Regions from separate parts of the Pseudomonas sp. FME51 genome, predicted to be linked through region 3. Evidence: predicted binding sites of a transcription regulator. Region 3 holds the regulator's gene; each other region holds the start of a gene.
What was found. The regulator FliA, encoded in region 3, starts transcription of late flagellar genes. The targets are predictions, from matches to a motif close to CTAAAGTTTNNNNNNNNNNNGCCGNTAA.

Region 1 (10,176 bases), 150 kb from region 3:
AGTGCGACCAATAGCCAATCAGCAGGAAGGACGACAGACTGGTCAGCTCCCAGAAGAACATCATCAGCAGCAAGTTTTCCGACAGCACCACGCCCAGCATAGCGGCCATGAACAACAGCAGGAAGAAGAAGAAGCGTCCCATCGGATCGTTCTTCGACAAATAATAACGGGCATAGATGATGACCAGAATGCCGATGCCGAGAATCAACAGGGCAAACAGGAAACTGAGGCCGTCCAGGCGAAAACTGATGTTCAGCCCGAGCCGTTCAATCCACGACCAGCTCTGCACCACCACACCACCGTCGAATACGGTGGAGGCTTGGCTCCACAGCAGAACCAACCCCAGTACCGGGGCCAGCATGGTCGCTAAGGCACACAGGGAACGGCCTTTTCTCTCCGCCAACAATGGCAGGAAAACACATATCAAAGGCAGTAAGACAATCAGTGCCAAGGTCATTCAGTTCAGACTCCACGTTTTAGCTACTCCCCCTCACGGGCAGGGCGACCATTATCCACAGTGAGCGCAGCGGGGCTACGAAAAAGCTTTACAAATTAATAGCGGGAATCGAAATAAAGGCCAGCTTTCTCACATAAAAAACGAAGGCCAGCCGCCACCATGGGTGACGGCTGGCCTACTGAGAAGTTAAACAATGCGCCGAATTCCGTATAAAAACCGGCAAGCGGGCCGGAGACCACCCCGCCCTGGACCCTACTTGCTGACGCGTGACACGCCATTAACTGTCAATACTCGTACCCTTTCGCCCGCAGCAAAAGAGATGTTCGGATCAACTTCCTGCACGTAGGCCCGTGTCTGGCCACCATCCTCGCGTACGGTAATCTCGATGCCCTGGTTGCGCGTGATCCCCTCTTCGGCAGCCGCACCGGCCATCCCGCCCGCGACTGCCCCCAGTACACCGGTAATGATGCTACCGCGCCCACCGCCGATCGAGCTGCCGGCGACACCGCCGACCACAGCACCAGCGCCGGTACCAATATTGGTTTTGGTGCCTTCGATCTGTACCAGTCGTACCGATTCAACGGTACCCATGCGCACGGTCTGCGGCGCACGCGCCTCATCGCGGCTGTAGGTGTCGCCGGTCAGACCTGAAGCACAGCCGCCCAGCACCAGCGCCGCGCCTAGCAGGCAGCTCTTGAGAATTTGTGTATTCATGGTGTCACCATCCTGTATCTGTGCAGGAAACCCTTACGGCTCCCTGGTGAGTCTGTGGTCAGCGCCTGAGTAGTTGGACCCGGCGAGGCGACAAATGTTGCGCAGTTGCCTTTCATCGGGTTTTCAAGGCCATGGATCGAGGTTGATTGATGTTTGTTCTAGAATGCGCGCCGATCATCGACCTATTCAAGCTCCAGCCAGAATAACAACTATACCCGCGGGTCACGAGCACCGAATCTATCCGGAGACAGTTGCATGCCCATTTTGCAGGTTGCGTGGATGTACTATTTGAACAATAGCGCCTTTGTGCTCAATTGCCTGGCGTTGTTCTATGGTCTCAGCGGCAGCTGGCTGATCATCGCCACGCAACTGCGTACAGCCCGCGCCGACCGTCTGGCAGCTGACACAAGCGGCGTACTGACGCTGAATGGCGTCACCGTCAATCACCGCGCCAACCGGATGTTCATGCTGGTCGGTGGTGTGTGTCTCGGGCTGGCTCTACTGCTGACCCTCGCTGCCCGCCTGGTCTGATACCCACTGCCGGCTGGCTACCGGATTGGCATATTGTCGTAACCACCACAGCCGCTGCTCCGCGGGGCAAGCCGCCAGACGCTCGGCAAACCGCTTCTCTTCCGCGGCCAGCATGGCTACTTCGAACTGGTCGCGCCAGCCAGTGATATCGACCTCCGTCTGCTCCGACAGCAACTGCTCCATCGCCAGATAATTACTGGGATAAAGGCGATACAGACCCAGAATCTGCCGATCCGCTTCCGCCGCCACGCTTTTGGCATCCCGATGTTCGCCCGTCAGAGGCTTGCCGAAGGCAATATGCACTCGACCTTTATAACCGGTCAGGCCCATGGCGATGGAACGGTCGTCCTCGCCCGGCTGCTTGCTGTAAGCACCGGTGTGCTCTCGCTGCTCCAACTCCCGTGCCTTCATCTGGTCACAGGGGTCCCATTCATACGCGATGGACACCGGAACGATATTCAGCGAGCGCACTACATCGGCAAAGTCCTCACCCTTGCGACTCATGCACAGCATCTTGATGATCGCCGTATCGGTGCGATCACAGCCATCCTTGGCGCGACCTTCGGCCTGGGCGATCCACACTGAATGTCCGCTCAGAATCGAATGGTTGATGTAGGCAGACAGGGTCTGATAAACCGTGAGCTTTTCCCGCCGACCGGCAACCGAACGGTGCACGATGAAGCATTTGTTCAAGCGCATCAGGTCGCTGACGAAAGGGCGTTGCAACAGGTTGTCACCGATCGCAATACGCGGCGTGGGATGCCCACCGTGATACAGCGCGTAGTTGACGAACGCCGGATCCATGGCGATATCCCGATGATTGGCCAGAAACAGATATGGCTGGGTCTTGCTGAGATGCTCCAGCCCGCTGTAGGTGACAGTCAGCGCGCTGCGTTCGATCACCTTGTCCAACCAGGGTTCGAGGCGATGCTGTAGCGCATCCACGCTATCGATACCGCGGACCTCGCGACGCAATCCGTTTGCGATCAGTGTCGATGCTACCCCCGGCAGCCAGCGGCTGAGTCGCGGAAACCGATACCCGGCCAGCATCCGCAGCAACTCCTCATCCCGCAGCAGACGCTGCAGAACCTCAGACACTTCAACATCTCCATAGGGCCGGATGGCATCAAACTCGCCCATGTATTCCTCATTACCTTGGGGTGGAAACCGCGCATTATGCGGTGCCGCGATTCGACTCACAATTCCCCTGTAGCTGTTTCGTCGAATTGACGGACGGGCTAGACTCTCTGGCTGCTACCCATATTGCCCCTTTCCAGGAGAACGCCCATGCCATTGTTGGATGAATGCGCCCGCAATTGCCCGCATTGTGGCGAGCCGATCAGGCTGTTGGTCGATCTCAGTGGCGGCTCGCAAAGCTATGTAGAAGACTGCTCGGTATGCTGCCAACCCATATTGGTTCATTTATGGGTCGATGCGGATATGGAAAATTACCAATTGGACCTGCGTCGCGAGGAAGATCCGCTGTGAGCGGCCGACTCGCCCAGTTCAGCGCGCCGCTGGCAGAGATGCCCGAAGACTGGAAACCCAACTGGAATGTTTGCCCCGGTAATCGACTGCTGATTCTGCGCAAGGTGAACAGCCAACTCGAGTGCAGCCAGGTGCTGTGGAATCTGACGCCCAGCTGGCTGCGCGACCTGAGCCGCGCAGCCTTCTCCGCACAGGCCGAGTTTCTGCATGACAAGCCCATGTTCCGCGAACCACTGGTACAGCGGCGCTGCCTGATCCCAGTGGACGGTTTCTATGTCTGGCAGCAGCAGGGGCGGCGTAAGCAACCCTGGTATCTGCGCCAGCAGAATGGAGGCCTTGCGCTGGCTGGCCTGTGGGACCGTTACGCCTTGGATGATGGTACCTATTGGGACAGCTGCGCGCTGATCACGGCCCCTGCCAAAGGCCTCCCGGCACGCCTGGGCGGACGCATGCCCGTCACTCTCAACAAGGCCGAACAGGCCATCTGGCTAGCTGATGCTACCGCGCCGAGTGCTCTGCAACCGCTGCTGCTGAATGCCGACTCCCAGGTACAGTTGATGTACCCGGTCAACCCCGCGGTCAGCAGCCCCGCCACTCAAGGCCCCCATTGCTGCAACCCCACAGGCCATGCCGTCAGGCTGGATTAGTGGTCCTGGCAGGGACATGATCGCTCCCCTGCTCTACGTCCCGGCCCCCCAGCCTACACCTTGAACTGATTGATCAAACGCCGCTGGTGCTCGGCCAGCTTGGTCAGGCCAGCGCTGGCGCTGGACGCATCACCGGCGCCCTCGGCCACCGAATGGGCGACCTGACCGATAGTGCTGACATTGCGGTTGATGTCCTCGGCCACCGCGCTCTGCTGCTCCGCTGCGCTGGCGATCTGGATGTTCATGTCATTGATCACCGACACCGCCTGAGTAATCGAGGTGAGTGCTGCGTCAGCTTCTTCGGCCTGCAGGACACTTTCCTCGGTACGCACACGGCTTTTCTCCATGACCTTGACCGTCTGCCGGGTATTGGTCTGCAGCTGCTCGATCATCCGCTGAATCTCTTCGGTGGAGCTCTGGGTCTTCAATGCCAGATTGCGCACCTCATCCGCAACCACCGCAAAGCCGCGGCCATGCTCCCCGGCGCGCGCCGCTTCAATAGCCGCATTCAGCGCCAACAGGTTGGTCTGCTCGGCAATCCCACGAATGGCATCCAGAATCGAGCTGATATTCTCGCTGTCATGGGCCAGGGTCTGCACGGTTTGCACCGCGCGCTCCATATCAGCCGCCAGGCGCTGAATGGTGTCTGCCGTATCCTGCACCACCTTGCGCCCGTGGCTGGCCGAGCCGTGGGCATTGCCTGCCGCCTCTGCGGCCAATCCAGCATTGCGTGCAACATCTTGAGCCGTGGCGGTCATCTCCGTTACAGCCGTTGCCACCAACTCGATCTCACCGAGCTGAGTCTGCACACCATCATTAGTGCGCATGGCGATATCCGCCGTGTTTTCGGCAGCATCAGTCACCTGCTGCACCGAGTCCACCACGTCACGCATCATGCCCTGCAGCTTATCGAGGAAGCCGTTGAATCCGCGGGCAATGTCGCCGAACTCATCGGCACGGTCGACCGCCAGCCGCTGGGTAAGGTCGCCATCTCCCTGGGCCACTTCATTAAGCATGGTTGCCAGGCGACGTGCCGGTCGGGCCAGGCTATAACCGACCAGCAGCATCACGCCCAGGCCGATCAACGCAATCAGCGCACCGATGGCCGCCAGGGTCACAGTCGCGCTCGACTGCTGCTGCGCCAGCTCAGCTTCCAACACGTCCAGTTTCGCCATCACCACATCCAACGGCAGACTGATCAACAATGCCCAGCGGGTACCGGAGTTACCCAGCGGAACCGGCATCCAGAGTTCGATCTGGTTATTGGCCCGGTCCACTTCATAGATCGGCTGATCGGCCAACCGCTTCAGGTTGGCCATCCCAGCAGCATCCAGCACTTGCTCGGCGGGCTGGCCGAGTGCGGCCTCGTCACCTGTCCAGGCTACCAACCTATCGTTGGTACTGATCAGTGCCTGATACCCCACCCCGTCGTACAGGCGGTTATTACTTTGTTCCAACATGGACTGCAGAAAGTCCAGCGACAGGTCCGCACCGACAATCCCGAGAAATTCACCATTGAGCATGATCGGGGCAGTAAAGGATGCCAGCATTACCGTACGATCCCCCACCTCATAGGGAGCCGGATCAATCACGCAAGGGCCCTGAGTATCTCGGGGGCAAAAATAATACTCACCGGCACGAATACCGTTATCCAACAGTGTCTCGTCATCCAGCTCCGTCAGCAGATCAAGCCCTATCGAGCCATCCTCGTCCCGGTACCAGTAAGGAATGAACTGCCCACTCTGGCTATGCCCGGGCAGCCCGGTTCCTGCATGAAAATCATCCAGTCCATCAAATGCGCCCGCCTCCCAGGCTACATAAAGAGCCAGCAGCTCGGGCCGATCCTCCAATAGCTTGCGGACATAGTGCAACATCTCCTTACGGCTGATCATCAGCGCCGGCAGACCATCCTGTATATCACCGACCTGACGATTGAGCAGCGCCAGCTGTTCATTCACAGCAAAGGGTTGCTCCAGCTGCTGGCGGATACGCAGCATTTCGGCATTGGCTACCGCTTCCAGCTCGCTGCGCACATGCTCGTCAAGGATCTGCTCAGTGCGCTCGGCAACCATGCTCTGATTGCGATCAAAAGCATTCAACGCATACAGGGTCATACCTCCTACTGCGACAAACAGACAGGCGCCGGCAAGCGCTGCAATGGAAAACTGTATGGATCTGAATTTCATGGGGGAACTCGTGAAAACCGTCGTGAGTACTTTATCGGCAGGAATGGTCAAACCTTCAGCGATGATCTGGTATTGTGCAGAACGTCCATTACCCAAACATTACGGTAGGAAAATCCGTCATGCGTATTCGTTTATTTTGCTGTCTGCCGTTCATGCTGCTCGCCAGCTGCGAAAGCGTCCAAACCACCCAGGGCGGAGCTGTCGGCGTTGACCGCAGCCAGTACATGTTCAGTGCGCTATCGAGCACCGAGGTCGATCAAATGGCGGCCGAGTCCTATAACGAAATGCTCACCGAAGCGAAAAACAAGAAGCTGCTGAACACCGACGCAGCGATGCTCAAACGCCTGCGCACCATTGCCGACCGTTTGGTGAAAGAGGTGGATCACTTCCGTCCCGATGCCCGCAGCTGGAACTGGGAAGTCAACCTGATCAAGAGCGATGAGCTGAATGCCAGCTGCATGCCGGGCGGCAAGATTCTCTTCTATACCGGTATCGTCGACAAACTGAAGCTGACCAACGATGAAATAGCCCAGATCATGGGCCATGAAATTGCCCACGCTTTGCGCGAACATGGCCGCGAAGCGATTTCCCGCGCCTATACCACGCAAATGGGCACCCAGGTAATCGGCTCGCTGTTGGGCCTGGGGGAAGGTACGCGTCAGGTGGCCGATATGGCGGTACAGTATGGCCTGACCCTGCCAAACAGTCGCTCCAACGAAACCGAAGCCGACTTGATCGGCTTGGAACTGGCCGCTCGCGCGGGTTATCAGCCTGATGCAGCGGTGACACTCTGGCAGAAAATGGCAAGCGCCTCCCAAGGTCAGCCACCGGCGTTCATGAGCACGCACCCGACATCTTCGGGTCGAATTCAGAATTTGCAGAGCAATATTCCGAAAGTACGCCCACTCTATGATGCTGCCAAATAGCCATAGGGCTTTAAATAAAAGTGAGCCTCTAATACATTAGTCTAGGTTCAAGTCTTAATTACTTGATTTTCTAGCTGTTACGTCTATGTTACAGCGGTTGAAAAACGTCCGCCCGCTGGGCAACCCTGAGAATGTGCACTCGAGGAATAACATAATGAAAAAAACATTGATCGCCAGCAGCGTAACCGCTGCCCTGCTGGCTCTGCCTACTTTGTCTGTCGCTCAAAGCGCCGGCTTTGTCGAAGACGCCAAGGCTAATCTGAGCCTGCGTAACCTGTATTTCAATGGCGATTACCGTGAAGGTGACGGCGTTTCCAAGGATGAAGAGTGGGGCCAGGGCTTCATGCTCAACTTCCAGTCCGGCTACACCCAGGGCCCGATCGGCTTCGGTCTGGACGTATTCGCCCGCTCGGGTATCCGCCTGGATTCGGGCAGCCGCACCAGCAAAGCTGACCGTAGCCGCAACCCCGGCACCATGTTCCCGCTGGATCATGACGACAGCGCCGTCAATGAATTCAGCCAGATCGACTTCGCCGCCAAGGCCAAGGTATCCGAGACCGAGCTGAAAATCGGTCGCGGCCTGCAGCCCAGCCTGCCGGTAGTGAGCCGCAACGACGGTCGCCTGCTGCCGCAAACCTACAGCGGCGCGATGCTGGCCTCCAAGGAAATCAACAATCTGACCCTGCGCCTCGGTCAGTTCGACGAAGCCAGTGGCCGTAACTCCACCTCCCATGAAGGCCTGCTGCTGGGTGGCGGTTCCGAGCGCGTGAACAAGTTCCAGTATGCCGGTGGTGATGCCCAGCTTGGTGACAATCTGGTTGCCAGTTACTACTTCGCCAAGCTCAAGGACTACTACAAGCAGCATTACCTCGGTGCCGTCCACACCCTGGACCTGGGTGCCGGTCAGCTGATTACCGACCTGCGCTATTTCGACAGCGGCTCCACCGGTGCCAATGACAGTGGTGAAGCTGGCTACGCTGCCAAGGGCGTTTACAACAACGGCGAAGTAGACAACCGCGCCATGAGCGCCATGTTCACCTACAAGCTGAGCAACCACGGCCTGGGCCTGGGCTACCAGAAGATGAGCGGCGACAGCGACTTTGCCTACCTCAACAATGGTGGCGGTGCCACTGCCTACCTGATCACCGACTCGCAGATCAACAAGTTCGAGCGTGCCGGCGAGAAGACCTGGGTTGGCCAGTACAGCTACAACTTCGCCGACACGGTACCGGGCCTGAAGTTCACCGCCAAGTACCTGCGCGGCAGCGACTTCGATACCCGTGCCGGCGAGCGCGACAGCGAGTGGGAACGTAACCTGCGCCTGGATTACACCGTGCAGCAGGGCTTCCTGAAGGATCTGGGTGTATCGCTGCGTCACGCCAGCCTGCGCTCCGGCGCTGCTGAGAATAATGGCGGCCGCGACCAGGACCAGGTTCGCGTCTACCTGACCTACAACTTCGTTCTGCTCTAAGCACTATCAGATGCCCCGGTTCCCCGGGGCATCTCTCTCCTTCCAGTCATCCGCACTTTCAACTGTCTGTCGTGGTCTGTAGTCTGAGCACAGGCGTATTTTCTTGCGCGCCTTATGATCTACAGGAGCGACCATGACCAGACAATTCCACAGCTTCGAAAAGAAATTCAGTGAAAGCGGCTTATGGAGCAAGCTGTCCCGCTACGCCAAGACCGCTGGCAAAGAGGTGGTTGAGAAGGTGCTTTGGCTGTATTACGCAGCTCAGGACCCGCAGACGCCCCGCTGGGCCAAGACCGCCATCTATGGCGCGCTGGGTTATTTCATTTTCCCGCTCGATGCGATCCCCGATTTTGCGCCCATGCTCGGCTACACCGACGACCTCGGCGTGCTGTTAGCCGCGCTGGCTACCGTCTCGGTGTATATCACCGACGATGTCAAAACCCAGGCAAGTGACAGAATAGAGCAGTGGTTTGGCTCCAGATCTCTGAAGGAATAGCCCCTTCGCTCTTCATAGGTCAGAACGGTTAAGTTCCATCTCAACCCTCGTTGTAAAAGATCAGAAGCGGAAAACTGCAGCAGCACCCGCTTCGGTTGGCATCACGCCCGGAGATACGACCACCACTTCAGCGCCATTGCGCAAAGCCTGCGGAATCAGCTGATCCAGTACATCCGCGCCATTTTCAACAGCGCCGCCCTCGTCGACCGGATACAGATCAACCGCCCCACTGGTACTGCTGACCACCCCGGGCACCTTGCGTCCTGATTCAACCAACAGCAGCGACACCCGTCCTGCAACAGCGCCCTGACCGATCTCGTTCAGATCCTGACAAGCCAGGCCGGTACCCTGAGCTGCCCCAAAACGCTCAAGCAAGCCATCCAGCCATGCGTTGTAACGCCGGGTCATGATTTCATCGCAGTGCTGGCGTAGCGTGGCAACATCCAGTAGCGCAGGGTCGAGAGCAACACCTTCTGCCAGCAACTGCTGATTGTGGCTGACGGCGCGGAAAGCGGCCTGATTGCGCGGCAACGCAGCCAGAATCAATGGCATGCCCCGCGAATGGTGCTCGCTGATCGCCTTGTCCACGACGCGAAAATACCGCTCTCGATCAATGTTGATTTCAGCCTGTTTGCCACCACCCCCAGCCTCATGCATGGTCATGCCGGCGGATTTTTCCGACGCCTTACTGAACCCACCCGGCTGGCCGGATTGGTCCTTTGGCGTCAGCTCCGTCCCCAGCGCCTGTTCCAGATTACGCGGCACCGCCTCATGCAGCTCCACTTCCTCAAGCGAATCCTGATTGCCCTCGAACAACCGCACCTTATCCCGCGTCAGACTCAGCAACTGGAAATGGCCGTCCGTCTGACTGATACGCAACAGCGGCTGCAAATAGAGCTGACGGTCCACCCGCACCTGCTCGGGTACCGATTGGTGCAGCACGAAAACGCGAAATTCGTCTCCACCCGCCAACACGGCAAGTCCGCCACGGGGTTTGCTCCACAGCTCCGCGTCGCTCAACAGCCCCTCGAACTGTTGCAGCGACTGCCGTGTCTGCGCATTCGCACCCTCGCCCAGCTGTTCACTCAACAGGCGCAACAAGTTCTTATAGCGGACCGGGTTCTGTTCCCTGTCAGGAAATCTGCGCTCCATCGGCATATAAAGCGAAAGGCAAGTCTGGCCCTGCCATTTCAATAGATCTGTCAGGGCGGATTGGCTGATGTGCTTATGCATGGCAATGACCTCGTAATTTCAACTGAC
Region 2 (10,176 bases), on a different contig from region 3:
CAGTGGACACAGCGTAGCCTCCCTCACCAGTCTATTACGCGCCTGGTCGCGCTGCCGCGCCTGACGCTCACGCCAGTCACACAACACCTGCAGAATAGCCAGCTCGGCGGGCTTCAGCCGCCAGGCCTGCTTGATCCGGTGATAGGCTTCGGCGGGCTCTACCATCACCCGGGCATTGGCTACCATGTCGGCGCTGTCTTCCAGCAGCCAGCCGGTGAGACCTGCAGCCTCGATGCGCGGCGCCAGCAACTTGTAGACTGCTGCAAGGTGCACCGTATCGTCGGCAGCATACTGCAGCTGCCGATCGCTCAACGGCCGCTGCAGCCAGTCGGAGCGGGTCACATCCTTGGGCAGTTCGATATCCAGCAGCGCATGCACCAGTCGCGAATAGCCCATGGAAAAATCCATACCCAGAAAAGCGGCAGCCAGCTGCGTATCGAACAAAGGGGCAGGCAGAGCGCCACAAAGATGTAGGAAAACTTCCAGATCCTCACCACAGGCGTGCAGCACTTTGACTACCGTGGGGCTTTCCAGCAACGCGACCAACGGCGACCAGTCGGTAATTGCCAACGGATCGATCAGAAAGGCACGCTCGCCGTCGCCAATCTGAATCAGCCCCGGGATCGGGAAGAAGGTTTCCGTGCGGACAAACTCGGTATCCACTGCCACAAATGGTAACTGCAGCCACTGTTTGCACCAGTCGGCCAGCTCGGCGTTCTGGTCGATCATGAGAGGACGAGCCTCGGTTGAGGTCATAAAATATTGGTTCCTTGGCTTAGGCGCACAGTATAACCGACCCGTTCCTTCGCGCGGACGGCAACTTTCAGTGGATATGCATAACCAGCTATTTTCTTTGACCAGGGGTCAAGGTTGACGCACATCAACCGATATAGAGCCATGGCCTTATAGTATGCGCTGCCAGAAGGTCAGTCGGAGGCAGTATCCACCAAGGAGTCAGCATGGCGTTTTTTCAGCACCTACAGCTCAAATACAAATTTTGGGCGGTCAACAGCGTGACCTTTACCAGCACTCTATTGCTGGTACTCGCAGCGCTCTGGGTGGAGCAGGACCGCATTCATACGGTGCGTCAGGACATGGCCCGCGAGATGATTCTGTCCAGCACCACGGACACCGCCCCCACCGGGCTGCGCTGGCTGAACCCAGCCTCCTCCGCAGGCACTGCAAGGGGGGCGGCGCAGTGGATTCCAGCCAGCCAGCTGAATGCGCCAGCGGCAGCTACCCTGCATGGCGCCTGGCTGGCCAGTCGTGACGGCAAAGCACAGCTGCTCGGCGTCGAGCGACAGGATTATCTGAGCCTGCTGCAGGACCGCGCATCGCTGTATGCCATCGTCGTACTGCTGTTGATGCTCGGCGTGCTGGGCGTATCCCAGCTACTCATATCCTTCATCACCCGCAACATTCTCACCCTCCGCGATGTCATGCTCACGGTTCAGCAAACAGGTGATCTGACCTTACGGGCTTCCGTTGACTCACGGGATGAAGTCGGTGCCATGGCGCAGGCTTTCAACGCCATGCAGACCGCCCAGCAAGACGTGGTTGGCACCGTGCGCCAGGCCGCCAGCCAACTGGAACAGGGTACCGATGAAATGGCTCGGCTGATGACTGGGGTAAAAGACGGCATGGTGACCCAGCAAGGCGAAACTGACATGGTGGCTGCCGCGGTCAATGAGATGAGCGCCACAGTCCAGGACATTGCCGGCAACACAGCTGTCACCCGTGACCAATCCACCCAGGCGGATACCCTGGCGCGTGAAGGACAGAATCAGGTGCTGCGTGTCAGCCAGACCATTACCGGCTTGGCCGCCAGCATCGAGCGCTGCACACTGCATATGCAGACACTCGAAGGGCACAGCCAGGAGATCAGTGGCGTCGTACGGGTGATCCGCGAGATCGCCGAACAGACCAACCTGCTCGCTCTCAATGCCGCCATCGAAGCTGCCCGAGCCGGCGAATCCGGCCGCGGCTTCAGTGTGGTTGCTGACGAAGTGCGTGCCCTGGCGCAACGTGTACAAAGCTCCACAGACGAAATTCAACGCATGATCGAGGCTCTGCAGGGCGGTACCCATGATGCCGTAACGGATATGCAGGACAGCGCCCGCCTGACCCACGAATCGGTCGAACAGGTGGAGCAGGCAGGCTCTGCACTAGCGGAAATCACTGCATCGGTGAGCCAGATCAGTAACGGCAACAGCGAAATTGCCTCCGCCGTCGAGCAGCAGAGCGAAGTGGCCGAGTCCATTACCCAGAGCATTATCCAGATTCGAGATGTAACCGAGCAGACTGTGATGCAGACCGTGCAGAGTGCTGCTACCAGCGAACAGCTGGCAGCGCTGGCTCATCAGTTGAATGCCGCCGTGGGACGACTGAAGACCTGAGTCAGAGCTTCCCCTCAGAAAAAGCTGAGGGGGAGCTCTGCTAATTACTGCAGAGCAATGCGTGCACGATTGTTTTCGATAGTCGCCGGGCCGATGCCCTTGACCACAGCAAGCTGCTCCACCGACTCGAACTGGCCATTTTCCTGGCGATGGGCAACGATGGCTTCGGCCTTGGCCATGCCGATACCTGTCAGGCTTTCGGCGATCTCGGCCGCGCTGGCATTGTTGATATTGACCGTTATCATGGGTTCAGTAACGGTTTCGGCGAATACCGGCATGGCAAGCCAGGCGGACAAACTGAGGATGACAGCAGCAAGAATACTTTTCATGATATTTCTCCATTGAATTGAGGGGAACCGCACATCAAGGGAGAAACCCGAACAACAATCAAACGATAACGCTTCCCTGCGGCACCCGGTCAAACTAGCTCCAATAGCGGGGCAGCAACAGTGCTTAAAGGCGAATGTGTGAAGAATCTCTCACAACAACGCCGTTTGTCATCCAGATGATGACAGGTTAACGCCAAAGATGGCATTATGCCTTCATCGCTACTCATCGGAAAAGGATAGCCACGTGGACGACGCCATACCTCTGCTGGTATGCGACGATTCGAGCATGGCCCGCAAGCAGCTGATCCGCAACCTGCCACCCAGCTGGCCATTACAGATCACCCAGGCAGAAAATGGCCTCCTCGGCCTGGAAGCGATTCGCAGTGGCAAGGGGCGTATCGTGCTGCTCGATCTCACCATGCCCGAGCTGAATGGTTTCGATGTACTTGCACGCATACGCGACGAAGGTTTGCAGGCCGATGTCATCGTCATCTCCGGCGATGTTCAGCAAGAAGCCATACGCCGGGCCAAAACCCTTGGAGCCCTGGCCTTCCTGCGCAAACCGGTCAACCCGATGGAGCTGGAAGCGGCGCTGCTTGCCTTGGGCCTGGAGTTCCCAGCTCTGGCATCTCAGCCTCCGGATTTCGCGCCGCGCTGCCTGCCCTCGGTCAACTTTCGTGATGCCTTTCGCGAACTGGCCAACATTGCCATGGGCCGCGCTGCAGAGTTGCTTGGGCGCGTTCTGAATGTCTTCATCCGCCTGCCAATTCCCAACGTCAATATCCTGGAAGTGGGCGAATTGCAGATGGCCCTGGCTGATGCTCAGGGCACCCAGCAGGTCTCGGCTATCTGTCAGGGCTATATTGGCGGCGGTATTGCCGGTGAGGCTCTGCTGATCTTCCATGACTCGGAAATCAGTGACGTGGCCGGCCTGCTGAACAGTCAGATGGACGCCACATCCCATCTGGAGCTGTTGCTCGACCTCGCAGCCATCATTACCGGCGCCTGCCTCAACGGACTCTCTGAACAACTCGGCATCCAGCTGTCAGTGGGACACCCGTTGCTGCTCGGCCAACACTGCGCCATTGATGAGCTGATTCGTCTCAATCGTCCGCGCTGGAAGCAGACCCTGGCGGTCGAGATCAGCTATGCCCTGGAGAACCACGATATCCAGTTCGATCTGATATTGCTGTTCACCGAGGACTCGGTGCCCAGACTGCAGCGGAAAGTCGAGCTGCTGGCCTGATGTTCACTATGCACAGGAAGAAACAGTCATGACGACGTCACTCGATATCAGCGAACTGCACTGGATGCTGGATATAGTCCAGAGCATCGATGTCGGTGTGGTTGTCCTGGACCGGGATTATCGGGTACAGGCATGGAACAGCTTTATGGAAAACCACTCCGGTATGTCCGCCAGCCGGGTGTCGCAGCAGTCGCTGCTCGACCTGTTTCCGGAAATCGACCGCCCCTGGTTCATCCACAAGGTCGAAACTGCCATCATGCTTGGCATCCGCACTTTCACGATCTGGGAACAACGCCCCTATCTGGTGCGTTTCAAGAGCTATCAGCCGATCACCGGCCTGGCCGATGAGATGTACCAGAACGTCACCATCCTGCCCCTGAGTACGGTCAGCGCAGCATCCGACCACGTGTGCCTGATCATCTATGACGTAACCAATGTGGCAACCAACAAGCGTCAGCTGGAGACCGCCAACGTCCAGCTTCAGGAACTGGCTCTGCACGATGGCCTGAGCGGGTTGCTCAATCGCCGGCACTGGGAGAACTGCCTGGAGCGTGAATTCGCCCGCCACACTCGCCATAACAGTCCGGCCAGCCTGGTGCTGTTTGATATCGACCACTTCAAGAAGCTGAATGACAGTCACGGCCACCGGGCGGGGGATGAAGTCATCCGGCAGGTCGCCAGAGTGACCCGTCAGCTGGCGCGGGAGAGCGACTATGCGGGCCGCTACGGTGGTGAAGAGTTCGTCGTTCTGCTGCCCGATACCAGTCTGGAAGGTGCCAGTCAGTTTGCCGAGCGGCTACGCTGCAGTATCGAACAGTTGTATATCGATTATGAAGGTCTGATCCTGACTTGTACCGTCAGTATGGGCGTGGCCAGCATTCAAGAGAACATGCCAGGGTACGGCATGCTGATAGAGGCAGCGGACCGCGCGCTGTATCGGTCCAAGGCCAAAGGCCGCAACCGCACTACCTTGAGTGAAACCGGGGAGCTTGCCCTGTAGCCCTACAGATTAAGGCTCACTCCCCAAGCCCCCTAGCTGCGGGCTGCATCCAATCCGCGCTGCAGATCCGCACGCAGGTCAGCGACCTCTTCCAGGCCGACCGCCAGACGAATCAGCCCTTCACGGATACCTGCCGCCTCCCGCGTTTCGACACTCAGTCGACCGTGGGTGGTACTCGCCGGATGGGTAATGGTGCTCTTGGCATCACCCAGATTGGCGGTGATGGAGATCAAGCGTGTGGCGTCGATGAACCGCCATGCGGCCTCGCGACCACCACGAACTTCAAAACTGACCACAGCACCAAAAGCGGCCTGCTGCGACTTGGCCAGGGCATGCTGTGGGTGACTGGGCAGCCCGGCATAGTAAACATGCTCGATGTCCGGCTGTTTATCCAGCCACTCGGCCAGCTCCTGAGCGGCAGCACAATGGGCAGCCATGCGCAGACGAAGAGTTTCCAACCCCTTGAGGAACACCCAGGCATTGAACGGGCTCAATGTCGGGCCCGCGGTACGCAGGAAGCCAACCACCTCCTGCATATGCTCCTTGCGACCGGCAACGATGCCGCCCAGGCAACGACCCTGCCCGTCGATATACTTGGTGGCAGAATGGATGACGATATCGGCACCCAGGTCCAGCGGCTTCTGCAAGGCAGGCGTGCAGAAACAGTTATCCACGGCGAGCAACGCGCCCTGCTCTTTTGCTACTGCTGCCAGCCCGCGGATGTCCACCAGCTCGGCCAATGGATTGGATGGGGACTCAACAAAAAACAGACGGGTATTGGGTTTGCAGGCAGCACGCCAACCAGCCAGGTCGGCCAGGGTGACATAGTCCACTTCCACACCGAAACGCTTGAAGTACTTGTCGAACAGACTGACGGTGGCACCGAAAACACTGCGCGACACCAGAATATGATCCCCGGCACTGCACAGGCTCATCACGGTAGCCAGAATCGCTGCCATGCCGGAGGCGGTGGCTACCGCCTGCTCCGCATTCTCCAGCGCAGCAATGCGCTGCTCGAAGGTGCGGACGGTTGGATTCATGTAACGTGAATAAACGTTGCCGGCGCGTTCGCCGGAAAAGCACGCAGCGGCGTCACCGGCGCTGCGGAACACATAGCTGGAGGTCAGGAACAGCGCCTCGCCATGCTCCGCCTCAGGGCTGCGATGCTGGCCGGCACGCACCGCCAGGGTATCAAAGCCTGCCTCTTCAAGATCGCTGTCCAGACGCCCGGGCTGCCAATCGGAAATCATCTTTGCCTCCACTAAATCAGTTGTTGTGCAGGCCGATATTGGCGTTTTCGACATCGGTCATGGCCATCACCGCGTCGTTGCGTGATTGCTCGATTTTGCCCAGATAGGCTTCATTGATGTCGCCGGTGACATACTCGCCATTGAACACCGAGCAGTCGAACTCACCGATCACCGGATTGCCTTCCCTCACCGCCTCAACCAGATCTTCCAGATCCTGATAGACCAGCCAGTCAGCGCCGATCAGCTCGGCTACTTCCTCGGTGGTACGGTTGTGGGCAATCAGCTCATGGGCCGATGGCATGTCAATTCCATAAACGTTCGGGTAGCGCACCGCCGGGGCGGCCGAGCAGAAATACACATTCTTCGCTCCGGCTTCGCGGGCCATCTGAATGATCTGCCGGCAGGTGGTGCCACGGACGATGGAGTCATCCACCAGCAGCACGTTCTTGCCGCGGAATTCCAGCTCCATGGCATTGAGCTTCTGGCGCACCGACTTCTTGCGTGCGGCCTGGCCAGGCATGATGAAGGTACGACCGATATAACGGTTCTTGACGAAGCCCTCGCGGAACTTCACGCCCAGACGGTTTGCCAGCTCGACCGCCGACGTGCGGCTGGTATCAGGGATCGGAATGACCACATCGATGCCATGCTCCGGACGTTCACGCAGAATCTTCTCGGCCAGCTTCTCACCCATGCGCAAGCGCGCCTTGTAGACCAGCACACCATCGATGATGGAGTCGGGACGGGCCAGATAGACATGTTCAAAGATGCAGGGTGCATACTTCGGATTGGTCGCGCACTGGCGGGTGAATATCTCGCCGTTCACCGTGATGAAGACTGCTTCGCCGGGAGCCAGATCGCGGATGATCTCGAAGCCGAGCACATCCAGAGCGACACTTTCCGAGGCGACCATGTACTCGACACCCAGCTCGGTTTCACGCTTGCCATAGACGATCGGACGGATCCCGTTGGGGTCCCGGAAGCCTACGATACCGTGGCCGGTAATCATCGCCACCGCGGCATAACCACCTCGACAACGATCATGCACCGTACGCACTGCGTTGAAGATATCTTCTTCGGTCGGATTCAACTTGCGCTCGCGGGCCAGCTCATGGGCGAACACATTGAGCAGCACCTCCGAGTCGGAATTGGTGTTGACGTGGCGCAGATCCGATTCGTAGAGTTCCTTGGACAACTGCTCGACGTTGGTCAGGTTGCCATTGTGCGCCAGGGTAATGCCGTAGGGCGAGTTCACATAGAACGGCTGCGCCTCGGCTGAGGTGGATGAGCCCGCCGTGGGATAACGCACATGTCCCAGACCCATGGTGCCAACCAGCCGCTGCATGTGTCGCTGATGGAACACATCCCGCACCAGGCCATTGTCCTTGCGCAGGAACAGTCGCTCTTTATCACACGTCACGATGCCGGCGGCGTCCTGGCCGCGATGCTGCAGGACGGTCAAGGCATCATAGAGCGCCTGATTGACGTTCGACTTGCCCACTATGCCAACAATGCCACACATGCCTTACCACCTTTTTCGTTGAAAATAAAAAACACCGGCAGCAGCTGTCGTCCACGCCCGGTATCAGCGACCGACCAGACCGAGAATTAAATTCTTCGACCAATCAGCCACCAGCAGAAAATGAGGAATAAGAGCCGACTCCCGCCACCAGACATCCGCCTGAACCGGTGCAAGGCTCAGCAAGCCGACAACCACCACAACCAGCAACACACCGCGCGCGGCGCCGAATACCATGCCGAGAAAGCGATCAGTACCGGTCAGCCCGGTCACCAACACCAGTTGGCCGATCAGATAATTGATCAGACCACCGAGAATCAAGGTCAATACAAAAAGAATGGCACAGGCCGTGATCACCCGGATGGACGGCGTATCAATATAGCCTGTCAACAGATCAGCCAGTGCCCCGCCAAACATCCAGGCAACCAGTCCGGCGATGACCCAGGTCAACAGCGACAACGCTTCCTTGACGAAGCCACGGGTCAGACTGATCAGAGCGGAGACGGCAATTACAGCGATTATGGCCCAGTCAACGCCGGCTAGTGTCACGGTAAGGCATCCAATAACGAAAAAAGTATTCTACCAGAGCCATGCATCGCATCGAAACAGGCAATCGAAAACAGCGCTACAAAAGCTCCACCGGCATGCTCAGCATTACTCACGCCGGTGGGTTTCAGCGGACGCGGTTGCTATCGTCCTGGGCCAGGATCAGGCCCTTGCTCTGATGACGACGCTGCAGCTCATCGCGCACTTTGGCAGCAGCCTCTCGGCTTTCCAGCGGACCGATGAAGACCCGCACGATAGTTTTGCCGTCCGACTGAGCGGAGCGGGTGTAGGCGTTGTAACCCTGGCCAGCCAGCGTCTGCCGGAAGCTGTTCGCGTTCTCGGCACTGGAGAAACTGGCCTGCTGAATCACCCAGCCGCCCGCTGTGGCGGCTGCCGCCGCCGGCGGCTGGGCAGGTGTCTTGGCTGGTTCGGGCTCTGCCGCCGATGGCTCTGGTTCGACAATCACCGGCGCAGCCGGCTCGATGGATGCGGTTTGCGGTAGCGGCATTGCCTCACTCTCATCCACCGCAGGCTGTGGAATGTCCGGCACCTGGGCGGGCTCGGGCAGCGCCGGCGGCACCGCGGCCGTGATCTCCCGCTCATTCAGCACCGGTGCTTCAGGCACTTCCACTTCGACCTGTTCGGTCTCATCCTGTCCGGACAGCAGCATGGGTAGAAATACTACCGCTGCCACCACCAACACCAAGGCACCTATGATGCGCTGCTTGAGGCCTTCGTCCATTATCTATCTCCGCCGGTCTGATCGTTAAGCCAGAGTATGGCCTCGGAAACACAGAAAAACGACCCGAAAATCACGATTTCCGTTTCAGCCGTCGTGTTATCCAGCTGGTACGCAATTGCCTCACCGATAGAGGCGAAGGCAGCAGCCGTTTCGCCGGCCGCGCTTAACTGTTCAGCGAGATCCTGCGCAACATACGAGCGCGGGCTAGGTAAAGGCGCCACTGCCCAGGAGTCGAACTGACCACGCAGTTGCTCCAGAATACCGTCGAGATTCTTGTCTGCCAGCAAACCGAATACCGCAAGGCGGCGAACCGGTCTGGTTGCCAGATGCGCCGCAAGAAAGGCAGCAGCCTGAGGGTTATGTCCCACATCCAGACATAGCTCACGCGACTGCCCCTTCCAGAGCAACTCACGTTGATCCAGACGACCCGGAACGAAGGCATCGACCAGGGCCGCAGCGATGTTCTCGTCAGACATATCCAGGCCAGCAGCCCAGAAAGTCTGGACAGCTGAACACAGATTATCGCGAGGCAGACGGACCGGCGGCACATCGATATGCCGTCCGGACTGCTCTGCGCTCTTGCCGAACAGTGCCCAATGCCCTTCTCTGCCCGGTGTCCAGCCATACTCGCGGCCTCGCTGCAACATGTTCACCTGCAACGCATTGACCTGCTGTAGAAAGCGCGGCGGCAGATCGGTTTCCGAGCAGACCAGCGGACGCCCCTGACGCAGGATGCCGGCCTTCTCATAGCCTACCGAGTCACGGTCGTCGCCCAGATAGTCACTGTGGTCCAGACCAATGCTGGTGACCACGGCCACATCGGCATCCACCACATTGACCGCATCCAGACGGCCGCCCAATCCAACTTCCAGCACCACGGCATCCAGCCCGGCACGCTTGAACAACCAGAGCGCAGCCAGGGTGCCAAATTCGAAGTAGGTCAGGGAAATGGCGCCACGCGCCTGGTCGATAGCCACAAAGGCGGCACACAGATCTGCATCGCTGACCGGCTGGCCGTCAATACTGACACGTTCGTTGTATTGCACCAGGTGCGGTGATGCATAGCAGCCACTGCGCAAGCCGGCGTACCGCAACAGGCTATCCAGTGCAGCGCAGGTCGAGCCCTTGCCATTGGTACCGGTAACGGT
Region 3 (10,176 bases):
TTGAGACGTTCGTCGCCCGGCAGAATACGGACCACACCACGACTGTCGAGCATCATCTGCTTGCCGCCTGGTGCGAGCAGCGCCACGCCGGGGCGCAGGGTGTCGCCATCTTCTGCCTCCTTGACGGAAATCCGGCACAGCTTGTCCAGTCGTTCGGCGAAAGCCTTGGTGAAAGCGCCCGGCATGTGCTGGATAAGCAGCAGCGGTGCCGGAAAGTCCGCAGGCAATTGAGTCAGGACTTTCTGCAGCGCCACCGGGCCACCGGTAGAGGTACCGATGGCCACCAGTTTGTAGTCGCGTTTGCGCGGTGCCGGACTGCGTCGGGCCGGTTCGGAGGTGACATGCACCGGCGGCGCAACTGAGCCAGTCGTCGATCTGGAGGACGACGCCGGCACCGCTACTTTCGCAGGCGCTGGTACCGTGGTGGGCGCAGAAAAACCCAACGAACGTCGATTGCTGCGCGCCAGGGCGTGCACCCGGTCACACAGTAACTGGCGAACCTTGTCCGGATTGCGTGAGATATCCTCGAAATTCTTCGGCAGATAGTCGGCCGCACCGGCATCCAGCGCATCGAGACTCACCCGTGCACCTTCGTAGGTCAGCGAGGAAAACATCAACACCGGGGTCGGTTGACGCTGCATGATCTGGCGTACCGCAGTGATGCCATCCATCACAGGCATCTCGTAATCCATGGTGATGACGTCAGGATGCAGCGCCAGGGTCTGCTCAACCGCCTCCTTGCCGTTGGTTGCCGTACCCACCACCTTGATCTGCGGATCGGCCCCGAGGATTTCCGCCACCCGACGACGAAAGAACCCGGAGTCATCCACCACCAGCACCTTGACCACCATATCGTCTCCCCTCAGCCGCGGCGCGCGTAGCGCTTGAGCAGGCCGGGAATATCCAGAATCAGCGCTATGCGCCCGTCGCCGGTGATAGTCGCACCCGCCATACCGGCGGTACCGTGCAACATGCGCCCCAACGGCTTGATGACCACTTCTTCCTGGCCCACCAGCTGGTCGACCACAAAGCCTACCCGCTGGGTACCGACCGATACGATCACCACACTGGCAGCGGAACGGTCGGCATCCTGTTCAGCACCGGGCATCAGCCAGCGTTTGAGCCAGAACAGCGGCAACGCCTTGTCGCGCACCAGAATCACTTCCTGCCCGTCCACTACGTTGGTACGCGACAGATCAAGACTGTAGATTTCGTTCACGCTGACCAGCGGCAAGGCGAACGCCTGATTGTCCAGCATCACCATCAGCGTCGGCATGATCGCCAGGGTCAGCGGCACCTTGATGGCAATCTGCGTGCCCTTGCCCTTGGTCGATTCGATGGCAATGGTGCCATTGAGTTGGGAAATACGGGTCCGGACCACATCCATACCGACACCGCGACCGGACACGTCGGACACCTCGGTCTTGGTAGAGAAGCCCGCAGCCAGAATCAGATTGAAGCATTCCCCGTCGCTCAGTCGCTCGGCGGCGTCGCGATCCATCATGCCCTTCTCCACTGCCTTGGCGCGCAGTACTTCGGGATCCATGCCGCGCCCATCATCAGTGATGGTGAGCAGGATATGATCGCCTTCCTGACGGGCAGCAAGGACCATCCGACCAACCCGCGGTTTACCGGCAGCTTCCCGCTCGTCGGGCATTTCGATGCCATGGTCCACCGAGTTGCGTACCAGATGCACCAAGGGATCAGCCAGCGCCTCGACCAGGTTCTTGTCCAGATCAGTGTCTTCGCCGATCAGTTCCAGGGTGATTTCCTTTTTCAGGCTGCGCGACAGATCGCGTACCACCCGAGGGAAGCGGCCGAACACTTTCTTGATCGGCTGCATGCGGGTCTTCATCACCGAGGCCTGCAGATCAGCGGTGACCACATCCAGATTACCCACCGCCTTGGCCAGCTCTTCATCTTCCCGGTCGACACCCAGACGCATCAGCCGGTTGCGCACCAGCACCAGCTCACCCACCATGTTCATGATGTCATCGAGGCGCGCAGTATCCACTCGCACTGTGGTTTCAGCCGCAGGCGCCTCGCTGACCGGCTCGCTCTTCTTTTCTTCGCGTGCCGGTGTTTTGGGGGCAACGACGGACACAGGCCCGGCCGCCGGCTCGGAAGGAACCGGAGTCGCTTTGACAGGCGCTACGTCAGCAATAACACCGGGCCCCTTACCAGGACCGTGCAGCTGGTCCAGCAGCGCTTCGAACTCATCATCGGTAATAACGTCAGCCACCGATTCCGGGAGGGTGTCGGGCTGAGCCGGTGCGGCTGTGTCGGGCTCGGCACTACCCGGCCCCTTGCCCGTGCCATGCAACTGGTCTAGCAGAGCTTCAAACTCGTCATCGGTGATGTCATCACTGGCAGCAGCAGGCGCTTCGGGCGTCGAGTCTTCTTCCGGTTTGACGTGCAGCGCCTCGAGCAACAGCTCGAACTCATCGTCCGTGATATCTCCGGCTTCCGGTTGCACCTCGGCAACGCTTGGCTCTACGGCAGGAGCTGCGACCTCTGCAACAGGCCCAGCGGTATCGGCAGCAGGCTGCGCCAGCACTGACAGCGCAGACAGCAGTTGCGGCTCAGCAGGCGTGAGCGCCGCACCTTCACGCACCTGGGTGAACATGCTGTTGATGGTATCCAGGGTTTGCAATACCACATCCATCAGCTCGGCATCGACCTGACGCTCACCCTTGCGCAGGATATCGAATACGTTTTCGGCGATATGGCAGCAGGCCACCAGCGCATCAAGCTGCAGGAAGCCAGCACCACCTTTGACGGTATGAAAGCCACGAAAAATGGCGTTGAGCAGATTGGTATCGTCGGGGCGGTTTTCCAGGTCGACCAGCTGTTCCGACAGCAATTCGAGAATTTCCCCAGCTTCTACCAGAAAGTCCTGGAGAATTTCTTCATCCGCATCAAAGCTCATTTAGTACTCCCTCAGAACCCAAGGCTGGACAGCAGGTCGTCGACCTCATCCTGTCCCGACACCACATCATCCCTCTTATCGGCATGAATCTGCGGACCTTCACCCTTCTGCGATGATTTTTTTTCATCCAGCTCGGAAAGGTTGTGCTGAATACCCGCTATCCGGTCGACCTGGCCGGCCATGCGCACCAGATTCAGCAGACTCTCCTCAACATCATGCACCAGAGTGATGACGCGCTTGATCACCTGACCGGTCAGATCCTGGTAGTCCTGAGCCATAAGGATATCGTTCAGGTTCGCCGATACTTCGCCGCTGTGCTGCTCGCTGCGCTCGAGAAACGCCAGAATATTGCGTGACAACTCACGGAATTCCGCCGCGCTCATCTCCCGCCGCTGCAGCCGTGCCCATTCGGCACGCAAGGTTGCCGCCTCGCGGCCGAGCGCCGATACCACCGGCGCACTGCTCTCGACCAGATCCATGGTCCGGTTGGCAGCCTTGTCCGTCAGTCTGACCACGTAGTCGAGGCGGTCAGAGGCGTCGGAGATCTTCGATGCTTCCGCGGCTTCAGCTTCGCTATCGAGCGTACGCACAGTGTCGATCTGGAAATTGATGATCGAGTTGTGCAGCGCGCGGGTAAGCTTGCCAACCTCGTAATACAGGCCGCGGTCGCGGGCCTGATTGATCTCGTGGATGACCAGGACTGCCTCGCGGTAATCGCCGTCTTCAAGGTGATCCACCAACTTCCGGGCATTGTTTTTCAGGGAATGCTCGAACTCATCGGCGATCGTCTGGCCGGGATTACTGCTCAGTGCCATCTTGCCCCCGGAAGTCATCTGGCCTCGACCCGCTCAAAAACCTTCTCGATTTTTTCTTTCAGCGCTTGGGCAGTAAAGGGTTTGACTACATAACCATTGACGCCCGCCTGGGCCGCCTCGATGATCTGGTCGCGCTTGGCTTCTGCCGTCACCATCAACACCGGCAGATGCTTCAAGCGTTCATCTGCACGCACCGCACGCAGCAAGTCAATCCCGCTCATACCCGGCATATTCCAGTCGGTCACCAGAAAATCGAAGTTGCCGCTTTGCAACATCGGCAACGCCGTGGTGCCGTCATCGGCTTCTGCGGTATTGGTGAAACCGAGATCACGCAACAGGTTCTTGATAATGCGTCGCATCGTCGAAAAATCATCGACGATGAGAATTTTCATGTTTTTGTCCAAGTGGACCTCCATACAAACCAGAAGAAGTGCAGTCACCTTGCACTCTGCGAAACTGTTGCCACTGACCAGACGTAACGCTGGGAAACCCGAATCAACCGTCGCGCCAGTCGGCCATACGGCCGCGCAGACGCGCTGCGCACTGACTGTGCAACTGACTGACCCTGGACTCGCTTACGCCGAGCACCGCACCGATTTCCTTGAGGTTCAACTCCTCGTCGTAATACAGCGACAGCACCAGCCGCTCGCGTTCGGGCAGCTTGTCTATCGCTTCGGCCAATGCCTTGCGAAAGCGCTCGTCCTCCACCCCATCAAAGGGCTCATGATCGGAGCCGATCTCGGTTGGCGCGCCGGCCTCCAACAGGTCTTCAAAACTGAACAACTTGCTGCCAGCCGTGTCATTGAGAATCGCGTAATAATCTTCGAGGCTCATGTCCAATTCGGCCGCAACCTCGTGATCTTTAGCATCACGGCCAATTTTCGCCTCAACGGCACGGATTGCACTGCTGACCAGGCGGGTGTTGCGATGGACCGAGCGGGGGGCCCAATCACCTTTGCGCACGTCATCCAGCATCGAACCACGAATGCGGATCCCAGCATAGGTCTCAAAGCTGGCACCCTTGCCATGATCGAACTTGCGCGAGGCTTCCAGCAAACCAATCATGCCAGCCTGAATCAGATCATCCACCTGCACACTGGCGGGCAGGCGGGCAAGCATGTGGTAGGCAATACGTTTGACCAGCGGCGCATACTGCTGCACCAGGCGGTCCTGCTCAGTGGCAGCCCCCATGGTACGCGCATACATATTGACGCCGCCCCCTGCCCCTATGCTCATGACGGTATTTCGGCCCGCTGCACCAGGCGCTCGACGAAGAATTCCAGATGCCCGCGCGGACTGGAAGGCAATGGCCAGGCGTCGACCTTGCGGGCGATGCCGCGGATGGCCAGCGAGGCCTTGCTCCGCGGGAAAGCCTCGTATACTCCGCGCTGCCTCTGCGCTGCCTTGCGGATGGATTCATCGTAGGGCACGGCACCAACGTACTGCAGAGCCACTTCCAGGAAACGGTCAGTCACCTGCAGCAGCTTGTTGAAAACATTATGCCCTTCCTGCGGGGTGTGAACCATATTCGCCAGTACCCGGAAGCGGGTCACGCCGTGGTCGCGATTGAGCAGCTTGATCAACGCATAGGCGTCGGTGATCGAGGTCGGTTCATCACACACCACCACAATGACTTCCTGGGCGGCGCGGACGAAACTGACCACCGAATCACCGATGCCGGCAGCGGTATCGACAATCAGCACATCCATGTCATCGCCGATGTCGCTGAACGCCTGAATCAGCCCGGCATGCTCACGTGGCCCGAGATTGACCATCTCAGCGGCCCCCGAGGCCGCGGGCACGATACGTATTCCACCCGGACCCGTGATCATCACTTCGCGCAGATCGCAGTTGCCTGCCAATACATCCGCTAATGTCGCCTTGGGCCGCAGCCCCAGCTGCACATCGATATTGGCCAACCCCAGGTCAGCATCCATCAACACCACGCGACGCCCGAGTTCGGCCAGCGCCAGGGACAGGTTGATCGACACGTTGGTCTTACCGACGCCGCCTTTGCCGCCGGTAACTGCGATTACCTGAACCGGATGATTGCCCATCTATACTGTCGCCTTTATCAAATCGTTAACCTGCGCGCTGACTATGGAGTATACCGGCAAAAACATCGGCCATGGTCTGGTCGGCTGCCACCTCGTTGCCTGCCAGACCTACGGCGCGACTGACCAGCTGATGTCCGACACCCCGTGCCAGATCATCGGGGATGCGCTGGCCATCAGCCACATAGGCTACCGGGAGACGTTGCTCCATAGCCAGCCCCATGGCCTCGCCCAGCGTGGCGGCCTCATCCACTTTGGTCAGAACGCAGCCCACCGGGTTGCAACTGCGGTAATTGTGCCACGCCGCCTTGAGCACTCGATATTGACTGGTAGCCGCCAATACCAACAAGGTGCTGATACGCGAGCCTTGCGCTGCCAACTCACTGAGCTGACCGCGCAATTGCGGATCCTGCGCCTGCAGCCCGGCCGTATCCACCAACACCAGACGCTTGTTACCGAACTCCTCAAGGACGTCATTCAGACTGTTCTGCTCATCCACCACCCGTACCGGTATGTTGAGGATTCGGCCCAGGGTGCGCAACTGCTCATGCGCGCCAATGCGGTAGGTATCCATGGTCACCAACGCCACACTCTGGCTGCCGTGCTTGAGCACGTAGCGCGCCGCCAGCTTGCCCAGCGTGGTGGTCTTGCCGGCACCGGTCGGCCCGACCAGGGCAATTACGCCGCCCTGATCGATCAGCTCTTCCCGCAGAGCGGGAATGCCCTGGGCCAGATGTGCCAGCAACAGGCGCCAAGCTTGGCGTATGTCGGTCACATCGACCACCTTGGCCAATAATTCCTTGCACAGCTCCGGGGGCAGTCCCAGGTGCACCAAACGGCGCCATAGGCTGGCCTGCCGCGGCTGATGTTGATTGACCTGCCCCCAGGCCAGGCCACCCAGCTGTGATTCGAGCATGTCGCGCAAACCGGCAATTTCCGAACGCATAGCGTCAAAATCATCCGTCGCCACAGGAGCAGGCTTGGCTGCCGCCTCTATGGGTGCTGTTGGCGCTGCACGCTCACTGTGCAGCCGTTCCAGCAGATCACGCGCCACTGGCGAGCCTTGCTCTGCAGCCTGGCGCATGCTGTCACCGAATAATTGACGGTTCACACTGGGGCCATCGGACGGACGCTCGCCTTCCTGCAGACTGGCTCGGGCGCTGATGATGCGCTCCTGGGTCTTCTTCAGCTCCAGATCCAGGCCGGGCGTGGGCGGTGTCAGGCGCGGCGCTTCATAATCCAGCGCCGCAGTCAGCTCGACACCACCAGCTACCCGCCGGTTGGCGATGATGGAAGCATCCGCTCCCATCTCATCGCGCACCAGTTTCATTGCCGAGCGCATGTCTGCTGCAAAAAAACGTTTGACTCTCATGGCCTGACTCACCCCTGTGTAAATCAATTCTGTCCGACGGTGGCAACGATGGTGACCTGCTTGCTATCGGGTATTTCCTGGTAGGACAACACCTGCGCTCCGGGCGCCGCGTATCTGACGAACCTTGCCATCATGTTGCGTACCGGACCGGCGACCAGCAATATCGCCGGCTTGCCCTGCATTTCCTGACGCTGCACCATATCGGCAAGCGATCGCTGCAGCTTCTCCGCCATACCCGGCTCCAACAAAATGCCGTCATCATTGCCCTGACCGGCCTTCTGCAGACTCTGAAGCAATATCTGTTCCAACCTGGGCTCCAGGGTAATTACAGGCAGCTCGGACTCAAGCCCGACAATGCTTTGCACGATGGAGCGGGATAAGGCGATGCGCACCGCGGCGATCAAAGCGCCGGTATCTTGACTCTTGCCCGACTGGTTCGCGATGGCCTCGGCAATGGTACGGATATCCCTTACCGGTACCTGCTCCTGCAGCAACCCCTGCAACACCTTGAGCAGGCCGGACAGGGAAATGATTCCCGGCACCAATTCCTCAGCCAGCTTGGGCGACGCCTTGGCCAGCACCTTGAGCAGCTGCTGAACTTCCTCATGGCCGAGCAGCTCATGGGAATGCTTGTAAAGAATCTGGTTCAGGTGAGTGGCGACCACGGTGCTGACATCCACCACTGTGTAGCCCAGAGATTGCGCCTGATCCTTGTGCATGGGCTCGATCCACACGGCTTCCAGGCCAAACGCAGGGTCTTTGCCCGGAATACCCTTGATCTCACCGAACACCTGACCCGGATTTATTGCCAGCTCACGGTCGGCATGCACTTCGGCCTCCGCCACGCCCACCCCCATCAGCGTGATGCGATAGACGTTCGGTGCCAGATCCAGGTTGTCGCGGATATGCACGGACGGCATGAGGAAACCCAGGTCCTGTGACAGCTTCTTGCGGATCCCCTTGATCCGCGCCAGCAACTGCCCCCCCTGACTGCGATCGACCAAGGGGATCAGCCGGTAGCCGACTTCCAGCCCAACCATGTCCACCGGGGTGACATCATCCCAGCCCAGCTCCCGGCTTTCCGGTCGCTGCAACGCCGGCAGCTGCGCCTGCTGCTCAACAGCCTGCTCCGCCTCAGCCTTGATCCGCTGCCGGTTGGCAATGAAATAAGCGCCGCCAGCGGCCATGGCTCCCAGACTCAGAAAGGACAGGTGCGGCATACCCGGAATCAGGCCCATGACGATCATGATCGCCGCCGCGATACCCAGCGCCTTTGGGGACGCGAACATCTGCCGCTTAACCTGACCACCCATATCTTCGGAAGTGGAAACCCGCGTCACCATGATGGCAGCGGCGGTGGACAGCAGCAGCGAGGGAATCTGCGCCACCAGGCCGTCACCGATGGTCAGCAGCACATAGATTTCACCGGCCTCGGCAAAGCCCAGCCCATGCTGCGCCATGCCAATGGCCAGACCGCCAATGACGTTGATGAACAGGATCAGCAGACCGGCCACCGCATCGCCGCGAACAAACTTGCTGGCACCGTCCATCGAACCATAGAAGTCCGCTTCCTGGGCCACTTCCATACGGCGAACCTTGGCTTCTTCCTGATCGACCAGACCCGCGTTCAAGTCAGCATCAATCGCCATCTGCTTGCCGGGCATGGCGTCCAGAGTGAAGCGCGCACTGACCTCGGATATGCGTCCGGCCCCCTTGGTCACCACCACGAAGTTGATGATCATGAGGATGGTAAACACCACCAGACCGACCACGAAGTTGCCGCCGATCACCACTTCGCCGAAGGCCTGGATCACCTTGCCCGCCGCATCTCCGCCCTCATGCCCGTGCAGCAATACCACCCGGGTCGAGGCCACGTTGAGCGCCAGGCGCAGCAAGGTGGCCACCAGTAGAATGGTTGGGAAGGCGGCAAAATCCAGTGGCCGCAGGGCGTAGGCACAGACCAGCAGTACGACCAGTGACAACGCAATATTGAAGGTGAAGAACACGTCCAGCAGAAACGGCGGGACCGGCAGCATCATCATGCCGAGCATGGCCAGCAGCAAAATCGGCACACCCAGGCTACCGTGGCGCAGACCCGCCAGATTGCTGCGCATGGAGCTCATCATCTCACCACGATCGACTGGCATTCCCCTGAGTTACCTCAAAACAATAAATTGACGAAAAAGTTCCGTGGACCTACCCAAAGCAAGAACTGTTCCATAATGCCAATAAAACCCATCATCCAACCTGGCTGCCCGCAGGGCTGTGCCCAGGCAAGCTTCAAAGGCTAGAATGCCGACGACTTTCTGCCATCAAGCAAGAACAACAAATGCTGTATTTTCTCTGGTCACTGCCCGCCCTGGTCGTTCTGGCGACCATCCTCAGCGGCCATGCCAACATCACCGTCGCCTCGATCCTGGGTCTGATGACGGCCATTCCCGTGGCCTTGTTTGCCGGCCCCATCGGTTTCGAGACCGCCCAGTTATCCGAGGCGCTGCTGCGCGGACTGTGGATCGGCGCGGTGATCGCGCCCTACATCCTCGGTGGTCTGCTGTTCTGGCAGATAGCCGCACGCGGACCATCTGACCCCTCCTCTACCCCGACCACCGGCAATACCGAACTGGATAGCAGTACCTGGACGCCGCTGGCCCGGCGCCGGCTGGTGTTCTTCGCCTGCTTCCTGGTCGGCCCCTTTGCCGAATCAGTGACCGGGTTCGGTGTCGGCATGCTGGGTACGGTTATCCTGCTGCGCCGCTTCAATTTCGCGGCCCGGCACCTGATGATCTTCGCGCTACTCAGTCAGACGGTGATCCCCTGGGGTGCAATGAGCAGTGGCACCCTGCTGGCCGCAGCCTATGCACGCATTCCTGCGGTGCAATTGGCGTTGTACACAGCGGCACCAGTGGCGCTGTTGATGCTGGTCTGGCTCACCCTGTTCTGGCAGACCGCTCGCCGGGCCGGCATCTCCGCTCCCTGGTCAGAATGCCTACGCGAGGTGGCCTGGAT

Region 1: the regulator FliA is predicted to act here: its motif matches at 6,055-6,082, upstream of INT39_RS14365 (methyl-accepting chemotaxis protein).
Region 2: the regulator FliA is predicted to act here: its motif matches at 864-891, upstream of INT39_RS12050 (methyl-accepting chemotaxis protein).

What each region holds. Positions count from the first base shown of each region.
Region 1 covers NZ_JABUYN010000008.1:1,541-11,716, reverse strand. The annotation lists gene INT39_RS14395 (monovalent cation/H+ antiporter subunit A) at 1-457, opposite strand, end outside; gene INT39_RS14390 (glycine zipper 2TM domain-containing protein) at 710-1,159, opposite strand; gene INT39_RS14385 (hypothetical protein) at 1,427-1,702, shown strand; gene INT39_RS14380 (1-acyl-sn-glycerol-3-phosphate acyltransferase) at 1,670-2,842, opposite strand; gene INT39_RS14375 (CPXCG motif-containing cysteine-rich protein) at 2,990-3,190, shown strand; gene INT39_RS14370 (SOS response-associated peptidase) at 3,187-3,837, shown strand; gene INT39_RS14365 (methyl-accepting chemotaxis protein) at 3,891-6,023, opposite strand; gene INT39_RS14360 (M48 family metallopeptidase) at 6,143-6,949, shown strand; gene INT39_RS14355 (OprD family porin) at 7,104-8,420, shown strand; gene INT39_RS14350 (YkvA family protein) at 8,554-8,916, shown strand; gene INT39_RS14345 (hypothetical protein) at 8,977-10,149, opposite strand.
Region 2 covers NZ_JABUYN010000006.1:36,798-46,973, forward strand. The annotation lists gene rnd (ribonuclease D) at 1-756, opposite strand, end outside; gene INT39_RS12050 (methyl-accepting chemotaxis protein) at 960-2,396, shown strand; gene INT39_RS12055 (ComEA family DNA-binding protein) at 2,441-2,725, opposite strand; gene INT39_RS12060 (response regulator) at 2,970-3,971, shown strand; gene INT39_RS12065 (sensor domain-containing diguanylate cyclase) at 4,000-4,971, shown strand; gene INT39_RS12070 (O-succinylhomoserine sulfhydrylase) at 5,004-6,221, opposite strand; gene purF (amidophosphoribosyltransferase) at 6,238-7,743, opposite strand; gene INT39_RS12080 (CvpA family protein) at 7,807-8,289, opposite strand; gene INT39_RS22680 (SPOR domain-containing protein) at 8,414-9,028, opposite strand; gene folC (bifunctional tetrahydrofolate synthase/dihydrofolate synthase) at 9,028-10,176, opposite strand, start outside.
Region 3 covers NZ_JABUYN010000008.1:147,039-157,214, reverse strand. The annotation lists gene INT39_RS15095 (protein-glutamate methylesterase/protein-glutamine glutaminase) at 1-851, opposite strand, end outside; gene INT39_RS15090 (chemotaxis protein CheA) at 863-2,929, opposite strand; gene INT39_RS15085 (protein phosphatase CheZ) at 2,941-3,744, opposite strand; gene INT39_RS15080 (chemotaxis response regulator CheY) at 3,759-4,136, opposite strand; gene INT39_RS15075 (RNA polymerase sigma factor FliA) at 4,240-4,974, opposite strand; gene INT39_RS15070 (MinD/ParA family protein) at 4,977-5,801, opposite strand; gene flhF (flagellar biosynthesis protein FlhF) at 5,827-7,170, opposite strand; gene flhA (flagellar biosynthesis protein FlhA) at 7,194-9,296, opposite strand; gene INT39_RS15055 (L-lactate permease) at 9,500-10,176, shown strand, end outside.